DNA from 3 places in the Monashia sp. HAY1-5C genome. Region 2 is predicted to be linked to each of the others. Evidence: predicted binding sites of a transcription regulator. Region 2 holds the regulator's gene; each other region holds the start of a gene.
What was found. Region 2 encodes LexA, which represses DNA repair genes until DNA is damaged. Its sites were predicted from a motif close to TCGAACANNTGTTCGA; they were not measured.

Region 1 (3,250 bases), on a different contig from region 2:
ACATGTGAAGTGCTCCCCTGAGGATGGTGTGCCGGCACTGGCGCCGCGCAGCGACGATATCGCCTGGTGAGGACGGCCATGTCCGGTTCGGCGATCCTGCGACGCGGTCGTGACCGGAGGCGTCCCGGGCCGGCTCCCGACGCCGCGTGGAGGCGTCGGCGACGAGGGACGACCGCAGCGGGTCGGGCACGGCTGCGCCGGGTGGCAGACTGGCAGGCGTGCGGATGAGTCACTTCTGGACCCTGATGGAGGACGAGTTCGGCGAGGGGTACGCGAGGTCGCTCGCCCGCGACCACGTCATCGGCTCGCTCGGCGGCCGGTCCGTCGACGAGGCGCTCGCCGACGGCGAACCGCCACGCCGCGTCTGGGAGGCGATCTGCGACGACATGGACGTGCCCGAGTCCCGACGCCTCGGCCGCGACGACCGCGTGGCCCGTGGCGCGCAGGGCGGCCAGGTGGCCGGCCCGTGAGCGCCCCGCGCGGCCGGATCACCCTGAGGCGTGGGGACATCACGACCGACGCCGGAGCCGACGCCATCGTCAACGCGGCGAACTCCTCGCTCCTCGGCGGTGGGGGCGTCGACGGCGCGATCCACCGCGCAGCCGGTCCTGAGCTGCTCGCCGAGTGCCGGCTCCTCGGCGGGTGCGCGACCGGCGACGCCAAGATCACCGGTGCGGGGCGGCTGCCGGTCCGCCACGTCATCCACACCGTGGGTCCGGTGTGGCGCGGCGGCGGGGCGGGGGAGCCGGAGCTGCTCGCGTCCTGCTACCGCCGGTCGGTGGAGCTCGCGGCCCAGGCGTCGTGCGCCGTCGTCGCGTTCCCGGCCATCTCGTGCGGCGTCTACGGCTACCCCCCCGACGCGGCGGCCCGCGTCGCCGTGACGACGCTCGCGGACGCTCTCGCCGCGTTCCCGGCCGTCCGGGAGGCGCGCTTCTGGCTCTTCTCGGACCAGGTCCACGCCGCCTTCGAGGCGGCGCTCGCCGAGGCCGGGGAGGCCTGACCCTCGGCGGGTGCGCTGATCGAGCGGTCGGCCACGGCGGCGGCGTGTCGCTTCCCGGTCTCGAACACGTGTTCGGTACTGTTGTCCACAGGTCCGGTGTCGTCCATGGCATCGTCCACAGGCCGTCTCGTGGTGAACTCCGATGTCGGCGCCGGCACCTAACGTCTGACCCGACAACGGAACTCACGAACGCCGTCGTTCAGGGTCGAAGGCAGACGACCGCAGCGCAGACGGCAGATAGGTGGCCACCCACATGGCATCGGTGATGGACAAGGACAAGGCCCTCGCCTCGGTGATGGGTCAGATCGAGAAGAGCTACGGCAAGGGTGCGGTGATGCGCCTCGGCGACGACGTCCGACCGCCGATCGAGATCATCCCCACGGGGTCGATCGCCCTCGACGTCGCGCTCGGCATCGGCGGCCTCCCGCGTGGGCGCATCGTCGAGATCTACGGCCCGGAGTCCTCCGGCAAGACGACCGTGGCCCTGCACGCGGTCGCCAACGCGCAGCGCGCCGGCGGCATAGCGGCCTTCATCGACGCCGAGCACGCGCTCGACCCCGAGTACGCCAAGAAGCTCGGCGTCGACACCGACGCCCTGCTCGTCTCCCAGCCCGACACCGGTGAGCAGGCGCTCGAGATCGCCGACATGCTCATCCGCTCCGGCGCGCTCGACATCATCGTCATCGACTCCGTCGCCGCCCTCGTGCCGCGCGCCGAGATCGAGGGTGAGATGGGCGACAGCCACGTCGGCCTGCAGGCCCGCCTCATGAGCCAGGCGCTGCGCAAGCTCACCGGTGCGCTGAACTCGACGGGCACGACCGCGATCTTCATCAACCAGCTGCGCGAGAAGATCGGCGTCATGTTCGGCTCGCCCGAGACGACCACCGGTGGAAAGGCGCTGAAGTTCTACGCGTCGGTGCGTCTCGACGTGCGTCGCATCGAGACCCTCAAGGACGGCACCGAGCCGGTCGGCAACCGCACCCGTGTCAAGGTCGTCAAGAACAAGGTGTCGCCGCCGTTCAAGCAGGCGGAGTTCGACATCCTCTACGGCCTGGGCATCTCGCGCGAGGGTGGACTCATCGACATGGGGGTCGAGCACGGCTTCATCCGCAAGGCCGGGGCCTGGTACACCTACGAGGGCGACCAGCTCGGCCAGGGCAAGGAGAACGCCCGCAACTTCCTCAAGGACAACCCCGACCTCGCCGACGAGATCGAGAAGAAGGTCAAGGAGAAGCTCGGCGTCGGCCCGCGTGTGGACCAGCCGGCCGAGGTCGCGGACGTCCCGGTCGACTTCTGATCGTGAGCTCCGGAGCTCGCCGTCCGGACCGGTCGTCAGCCGGCCTCGACCCGTCGGTCGAGGAACGGCTGGCCCGGGCCGCGCGGATCCTGGCCGAGGCCGAGGGCCTGTCCGGGGCGCCTGCTCCGGCCGGCTCGGGCAACCCCAGGCTCTGGGGCGAGCCGGGACCCTGGGGCGACGGGTCGCCCCGCCGAGATCCCGAGCTCGAGCCGGGAGGCCGCCGCGCGCCCGGTCCCTCTCGGCGGGGGAGGCGTGGCACGCCACCACCCCCGCCCGACCCGACGACGCACGCGCCCGAGGCCGACCCCGAGTCGGTCGCGCGCGCGATCGTCCTGCGACAGCTGAGCATGGCGCCCCGCAGCCGGGCCCAGCTGGAGCGAAAGCTGCGGGACCGCGGCTGCGACGACTCGGTGGCGACCCGGGTCCTCGACCGCATGACCGAGGTGGGGCTCGTGGACGACGAGGCCTACGCCGAGATGCTCGTTCGCTCCAAGCAGGCGGCACGAGGTCTGGCCCGCAAGGCCCTCGCCCACGAGCTGCGCAAGCAGGGCATCGACCAGGACGTCGCCGAGGAGGCGCTCGGCCAGATCGACGCCGACGACGAGCGGGCCAGGGCCGAGGACCTCGTGGCCAAGAAGCTGCGCACTATGCACGGGCTCGCGCCCGACGTGCAGGCCCGCCGGCTGGCAGCCATGCTGGCCCGCAAGGGCTACTCCGGGGAGATCGCGTGGCCGGTCGTGCGCGATGCGGTCAACCTCGCCGAGGAGCACCAGCGAGACTGACCCGCCCCGTCACGCCGGCCGCGGACCGGCAGCAGGAAGGTCCCGGTGCCGACGGGATGGACCCGAGGGCACGACGAAGGGCGGGGACCCTGCGGTCCTCGCCCTTCGTGGGGTGGCCGGTGCGGCCGGGTTCAGGTGCAGGTCACGCCTGCGACGGCACCACGGCGATCG
Region 2 (3,250 bases):
GTCCTGGGCGGCCTGGAGGCGGGTGGCGCCGTCCTGCAAGGCAGTGGACGACGCCGCCAGGCACGCCGCGAGGCGGGCGAGGCCGGCGACGAGGGTCACCTGCCGTTCGGCGGCCGCGCTCGACGCCGGTCCCGACCACGTCGAGCCCCGGCGATGCAGCAGGTCCGCGACGACGGCCTGGACCTCGAGGCGGCTCTGCGTGAGACGGCGGGCGGCGAGCTCGAGGGCACCGGGACGAGCCGTCCGCACGCGAGCGACGTCGAACGTCGTCACGGCGCACCGTCACCGGACGGGTTCGTGAACGCCCGGGCGGCGGCATGCTCGACCGCGGAGTAGAGCCTCGAGGCCTCCTGGAGGGCCGACCCGAGGCCGAGCAGCTCCACACGGGCCTCACGAAGACGTTCTCGCCAGGCGAGCGAGATCCGGGAGACGGATGCGGCGAGCATGCCGCCGGCGAGCGCCACCCCGACCGGCTCGACCGCGAGATCCGGCCTCACCACGGTCAGGCGCGCGAGCGCCCAGTCTGCCGTCGCGGCGGCGTCGTCGACCGTGCCCGTGTCCACCTCGTACCGCATGCGCGCTCCCCTTCCCGAGATCCCCACGGTAGGAAGGACATCGCTCGCGGGCAGAGGTGCATCCACAGGCCCGGGGACCGGCGCCCAGCGTCCATGCCTCATCCACAGGGCGGCCGAAGCCGGACACAGCAGGACGCCGCACCCGAAGGGGTGCGGCGTCCGGGCCACCAGACGGGGTCGAAGCGCCTGGAGGGCCAGCCGCTGAAGGTGGAGCCAACGCGGCGGTCGGGGGACGTGCCGGGAGGCGGCACGAACGGCGACGTCAGGGAGCCGGGATGACGAGCCGCTGGCCCGTGTGGATCATCGACGTCGAGAGGGAGTTGGCCAGCTGCAGCTCGACGACCCCCTCGCGCACCGGAAGGCCCGGGAGCTCACGAGCCGCGATGCCCGACAGGGTCTGACCTGACTCGACCGTGATCGTGCGCGGTGCACCCGTGGCCGAGGCGAGCTGACCGGCGAGGCCGATCCCGAGGGCGAGGACCACGGCGCCGACGAAGAGCGTCACGACGAGGCGGCCGAACCGCGTCAGGCGCATCCGCGGGCGGGCGGCACGGGCGGCCCGCACGGCGGCGCGTCCGGTGGGAACGAGGACGAGCTGCGGCCGCGAGACGAAGTCGGACTCCCCGACCTCCGTCTCCCGCTGCCGGCGAACGGCTTCGATGGCGACCACGCTCATGCTGACCTCCCCTTGCTGCTGACTTGCGAACATGTGTTCGATAGAACGCCTGTACGAGTTGTAGCACGTCTGGTCGATGAAGTCGAGACATGCTTCGAACAGGTGTTTGGCAACTGTGTTCGAACCCCGTACGCTTTCCTCACACCACCAACCACACCAGTCACCACTGACACTGGCCTCGCGAGCGCCGGGACCGGGGTGCCTGGGGCCGCCGACGAAGGGGACACCATGGGCGTGACCGAGCTTCCCGACCGCGACAAGGGCGATGGGCTGACGATGCGCCAGCGGCGCGTGCTCGAGGTGATCCGCAACTCCGTCGACCGACGCGGCTACCCGCCGAGCATGCGCGAGATCGGTGAGGCCGTCGGGCTCGCCAGCCCGTCGAGCGTCAGCCACCAGCTCGCCGCCCTCGAGCGCAAGGGCTACCTGCGTCGGGACCCCAACCGTCCGCGCGCCCTCGAGGTCGTCTCCCCCGACGCCGGAGACGCGACGGGGCGCCGCGGGCGCGCCGCAGCGTCCGACCAGCACGACGTCGAGACCGACTCCGGTGACACGCGCCCCGAGGCGTCGTACGTCCCCGTCCTCGGCAAGATCGCCGCCGGGGTGCCCATCACCGCCGAGGAGGTCGTCGAGGACGTCTTCCCGCTGCCCCGCCAGGTCGTCGGCGAGGGGCAGCTCTTCCTGCTCAAGGTCCAGGGCGACTCGATGGTCGACGCCGCGATCTGCGATGGCGACTGGGTGGTCGTGCGCCAGCAGCCGACTGCCGAGAACGGCGACATCGTCGCGGCGATGCTCGACAACGAGGCCACGGTGAAGACCTTCAAGCGCAAGGACGGTCACGTGTGGTTGCTGCCTCACAACGAGGCCTACGACCCGATCGACGGCGACGATGCGACGATCCTCGGAAAGGTGACCGCAGTCCTGCGTCGCGTCTGAGCAGCCCCCACCGCGGCCACATCACGGGCGCGTCGCGGATCCTCCGCGGCGCGTCGTGAGGTATCCGCACCCTGGACTCGCCACTCTGGGAGCACAGTGCCTGAGGAGGACGCCATGCCCGACCGGCCCGACCGCGACGTCGTCTTCACGTATCGCTATCTGCGGGGCGGCATGGTGGCGCTGCTGCTCATGCTGCTGCTGTCCGTCGTGCTCCAGTGGTGGTGGGGCACGAACCGGTCGTGCTGGCTGGGCTCGATCAGCGCCTACTACTTCACCCCTGCGCGCACGGTCTTCGTCGGCAGCCTCTGCGCGCTCGGCGCCGCCCTCGTCGTCTACAAGGGCCACTCGTCGGAGGAGGACGTGCTCCTCAACTTCTCCGGCTTCATGGCGTTCGTGGTCGCGATGGTGCCCACCGTCCCGGACGATCGCTGCAGTGTTGCAGGCGCGCCGAACCCGTTCGCCCTGCCCACGACGGCCATCTCCGACGCGGTCGACAACAGCGTGTGGTCCCTGGTCGCCGTGGGTCTCCTCGCCCTCGTCGTGACGGCATGGCTGCGACGCGCCGAGCTCAGGGACCCCGCACGCCGACCACCGGTGCGCACCCTGCTCGTCACCGCGGCGTGCAGTGCCGTGGTCGTGTTCGAGCTCGTGCTCTTCCTCGCGCTGCCCGACCGTTTCGTGGCCCTGAGCCACGGCATCGCCGCCGCGACGATGGTGGCCGGCGTCATCGCCGTCATGGTCCTCAGCGCCTTCCGGGTCGAGGACCGACACACCTCGACCCAAGAAGCGGCGGGGTACAAGAGGTGGTACCTCGTCATCGCCGGGACCCTGGCTGCGCTGCTGGCCCTCACGGTGCTCGCACACCTGACGCTGCACGGCTTCGACCACGTGATCCTGATCTGCGAGGTCATCATCATCGTCCTGTTCTGCGCCTACTGGATCCTCCAGACCAAGGAGCTGTGGGACCTGCGCGACAGCACGGACCTCGAGGCTCGTAGGGGCGCCGCCATCGCCGAGTGACGGCCCGGTGGTTCGCCACCGCGGGTCGTCGGACGATTAGTTG
Region 3 (3,250 bases), on a different contig from region 2:
GCTCGAGGGCGAGGTCGACACCGAGGACGGGGGCGACGTCGTGCTCCATGCAGGCGCGGACGAACTTGACCGCGCCGTAGAGCCCGTCGCGGTCGGTGAGGGCGAGCGCCGGCTGGCCCCAGGCGGCGGCCCGCTCGACGAGCTGGCGGGGTGTCGCGGTGCCGTAGCGCATCGAGTAGCCGCTCGCGACGTGCAGGTGCACGAAGCTGTCGCCGACGCGGCCGGCTCCCGCCCCGGACCTCGGGCCGACCCCCCGGGGCGTCGTGCTGGTGGTCGTGCTGGTGGTCGTGCTCGTCATGCCCCGCTCGCACGGCTCCTCGGCCCGGACGAGACCGGGGTGATGGTCCGCGGCAGCGGGACGGCGATCGGCACGCCGAGCAGGTCCTGGACGATCTCGAGGAACATCTCGGCCTGCCGGAGCAGGTCGTCGGCCTCGCGCGGCGCGATGTGGCCCCCGCGGTCGACGACGGACCGGCGTGCGGAGCACGCGGCGAAGAACGCGGCCCACTCCCCCAGCTCGGGGGCGACGAGGGGCAGCACCTGCCAGACGCTGCGGGGTCGGGACCGCGGCGTCGGCGCCGTCCGGGCCGCGACCAGCGCGGCGGCGGCGCGCAGGGCCCCGAGGTGGGCGTCGCGGTAGCGCTCGGTGGCCTCGCTCACGCGGCAGGCCGACTCGAGGCTGCCCCTCGAGCGGTCGAGCAGGGTGAGCACGGCGACGGAGATGGGCGGGCGGTGCAACGGTGCGGTGGCCACGGGTCGGCTCCTCTCGACAGGCGCGGGTACAGGCGCGGGTACAGGCGCGGGTACAAGCGCGGGGACGGTGGCTGGTGGGGCGGGCATCAGTCGGCGACCCGGACGAGCGACCAGCGGTCACCGCGGGGGGACGCGTCGTGGGCGAGGTCGTAGACCCCGGGCGTGAACGACCACCCGGGGCTCGCCTCGACCCGCCAGACGTGCTGCTCGCTCGCGGCGGCGAGGAGCGTCTCGCCGGGGCGCACCTGCGCCTCCTCGGCGTCGAGGGCGTCGTGCCACCACGCCCGCCGCTCCCGCCACTGCGCGAGGACCTCCCGCACGACGTAGAGGCGGCCCTTCCAGATGAAGGCCTCGGGCCGCTCCCGGGCGGCGCCGTCGACCGGAGCCTCACCCGGACCTGCATCCGGGCCTGCACCTGCACCTGCACCGGCCCGGGAGGCACCCGTCACCTGGGATCCGTCCTGCTCGAACCGGACCCTGACCTGCACTGCATCACTGAACCTGCGCACCACGACACGTCTCCCTCGGACACGTCGAGGCGGGAGGTCACGACCCTGGCTGCCCGCGCCCCACACGGACGGCCGACACCCCAACCGACGACTGGACTGAACGATGAACACTCGAACACCTGTTCGAACTCGACCAGCGTAACCCCTGCCGCCGACACCGTGTCAAGGCGATCCGACGGCCGGCGGCGCAGGCCGTGTTTGCTCTCGTTCGGGGCGGTTTGCGTGGACCTGAGTACCGGTGCTCAGGTCCACGTGGACGTGCTCGACCAGAGTGGGTCACCACGGGTCCGGCCCGTGGCCGGAAGGGCGCAGGGGTCCCGTCCGTCCAGGGCCCGGGCCCGTCTCTCGTGCGCGCCCACCCGGCAGGGCAGCGCCCCGACCGGCCGTCCTCGCAGCCCTTGCGCGCACCTCGGGATTACGGGACGGTCGGCAGCGTTGGACCGAGGCTCGGCCGTCCGGCCGCGCCTGGACCCCGCCGCCCCCGCAGGCCGGGTTGGACGAAGGAGTGACGTGGGAGCCGAGCTCATCCCCCTGGCCTTCACCACCGGGTGGGGCAGCGGCATCAATGCGTACGCGGTCGTGCTCGTCCTCGGCCTCGCCGACCGCCTCTTCAACCTCGGACAGGTCCCCGACGCGCTCGCCCGCACCGACGTCCTCGTCGGTGCGGCGGTCCTCTTCCTCCTCGAGCTCGTCGCCGACAAGATCCCCTACGTCGACTCGGTCTGGGACTCGGTCCACACCGTCGTGCGGCCCGCCGTCGGGGCCACGATCGGCTACCTCATCGGCCACGAGACCGCGAGCCTCGATGCCGCCGTCGGTGCTGCCACCGGTGGCGTCACGGCCCTGGTCTCGCACGGCGTCAAGGCCGGACTGCGGGGCATCGTCAACACCTCGCCCGAGCCCGCCAGCACCATCGTCGTCAGCACGGGCGAGGACGTCACCGTCACCGGCGTCGTGGCCCTGGCGATCGCCCACCCCTGGGCGGCTGCGACGGCCGCGCTGCTGCTCCTCGCGGCCGGGGGGCTGCTCGTGTGGACGCTCGCCGGGCGCCTGCGCCGGCTCAAGCGGCGCTACGACGCATGGGGCGAGCGGGTCGGCATCGCCGTCCCGACCGCGGCGCCGCCGACGGCTCCGCCGGGCCGCCGGCCGGGCCGCGCCCGCCCGACGCGTCCGCCGGCCCCGGACGATGCCTCCGAGGACCCACCGGCCTGACCCGGCGACGCTCGAGGCCGTCGACCGACGCCGCTGCCGACCCTCAGAGCCGGCCGAAGACCTCGAGCGTCGCCGACGAGCGGTTCATCGTGATGAAGTGGATGCCCGGCGCACCCTCGTCGAGGAGGCGCCGCGCGGACTCGGTGGCGATGGCCAGGCCCTCGGCCCGCACGCCCTCCGCGTCGTCCCCGAGCCGGTCGAGGCGGTCGGTGACGGCAGCCGGCATCGGCTGGCCGGCCAGCTGGGCCATGCGCACGACCTGGCGCGCGTTCGTGATCGGCATGATCGCCGGCACGACGGGAAGCTGCGACCCGCGCCGGGCCAGCTCGTCGCGCAGCCGCAGGTAGTTGTCGACGTCGAAGACCATCTGGGTGATGGCGAACTGCGCCCCGGCGCGCTCCTTGCGGATCAGCGTCTCGGCGTCCTCGGCGGGGTCGCGCGACTCGGGGTGACGGTCGGGGAACGCCGCGACCCCGACCGTGAAGTCGCCGAGCCCGCGGACCAGCGCGACGAGCTCGTCGGCGTGGTCGAGCCCCTCCGGGTGGGCGACCCACGGCTGCCCGAGGCCCCCCTGCGGGTCACCGCGCAGGGCCAGGATGTTGCGCACCCCCGCCGAGGCGTACGCCCCGACGATGCCGCGCAGCTCGGACACCGAGTGCCCGACGCACGTCAGGTGCGCCATCGGCGTCAGCGTCGTCTCCTCGAGGATTCGCTGGGTCAGGCGCACCGTGCGGTCCCGGGTGCTGCCCCCCGCGCCGTAGGTGATCGACACGAAG

Region 1: the regulator LexA is predicted to act here: its motif matches at 1,061-1,076, upstream of recA (recombinase RecA).
Region 3: the regulator LexA is predicted to act here: its motif matches at 1,374-1,389, upstream of ACR9ZK_RS06250 (DUF6504 family protein).

Annotation. Positions count from the first base shown of each region.
Region 1 covers NZ_JBPGXG010000062.1:16,767-20,016, forward strand. Annotated here, with positions in the region: gene ACR9ZK_RS11220 (DUF3352 domain-containing protein) at 1-4, opposite strand, end outside; gene ACR9ZK_RS11225 (DUF3046 domain-containing protein) at 219-470, shown strand; gene ACR9ZK_RS11230 (O-acetyl-ADP-ribose deacetylase) at 467-1,000, shown strand; gene recA (recombinase RecA) at 1,254-2,297, shown strand; gene ACR9ZK_RS11240 (regulatory protein RecX) at 2,300-3,079, shown strand; gene ACR9ZK_RS11245 (YceI family protein) at 3,222-3,250, opposite strand, start outside.
Region 2 covers NZ_JBPGXG010000011.1:39,699-42,948, forward strand. Annotated here, with positions in the region: gene ACR9ZK_RS03155 (alpha/beta hydrolase) at 1-273, opposite strand, end outside; gene ACR9ZK_RS03160 (hypothetical protein) at 270-575, opposite strand; gene ACR9ZK_RS03165 (LysM peptidoglycan-binding domain-containing protein) at 838-1,251, opposite strand; gene lexA (transcriptional repressor LexA) at 1,480-2,187, shown strand; gene ACR9ZK_RS03175 (hypothetical protein) at 2,302-3,207, shown strand; gene ACR9ZK_RS03180 (PKD domain-containing protein) at 3,244-3,250, opposite strand, start outside.
Region 3 covers NZ_JBPGXG010000026.1:26,121-29,370, forward strand. Annotated here, with positions in the region: gene ACR9ZK_RS06240 (DNA polymerase III subunit alpha) at 1-172, opposite strand, end outside; gene ACR9ZK_RS06245 (SAV_6107 family HEPN domain-containing protein) at 295-753, opposite strand; gene ACR9ZK_RS06250 (DUF6504 family protein) at 840-1,241, opposite strand; gene ACR9ZK_RS06255 (DUF4126 domain-containing protein) at 1,773-2,474, shown strand; gene metF (methylenetetrahydrofolate reductase [NAD(P)H]) at 2,518-3,250, opposite strand, start outside.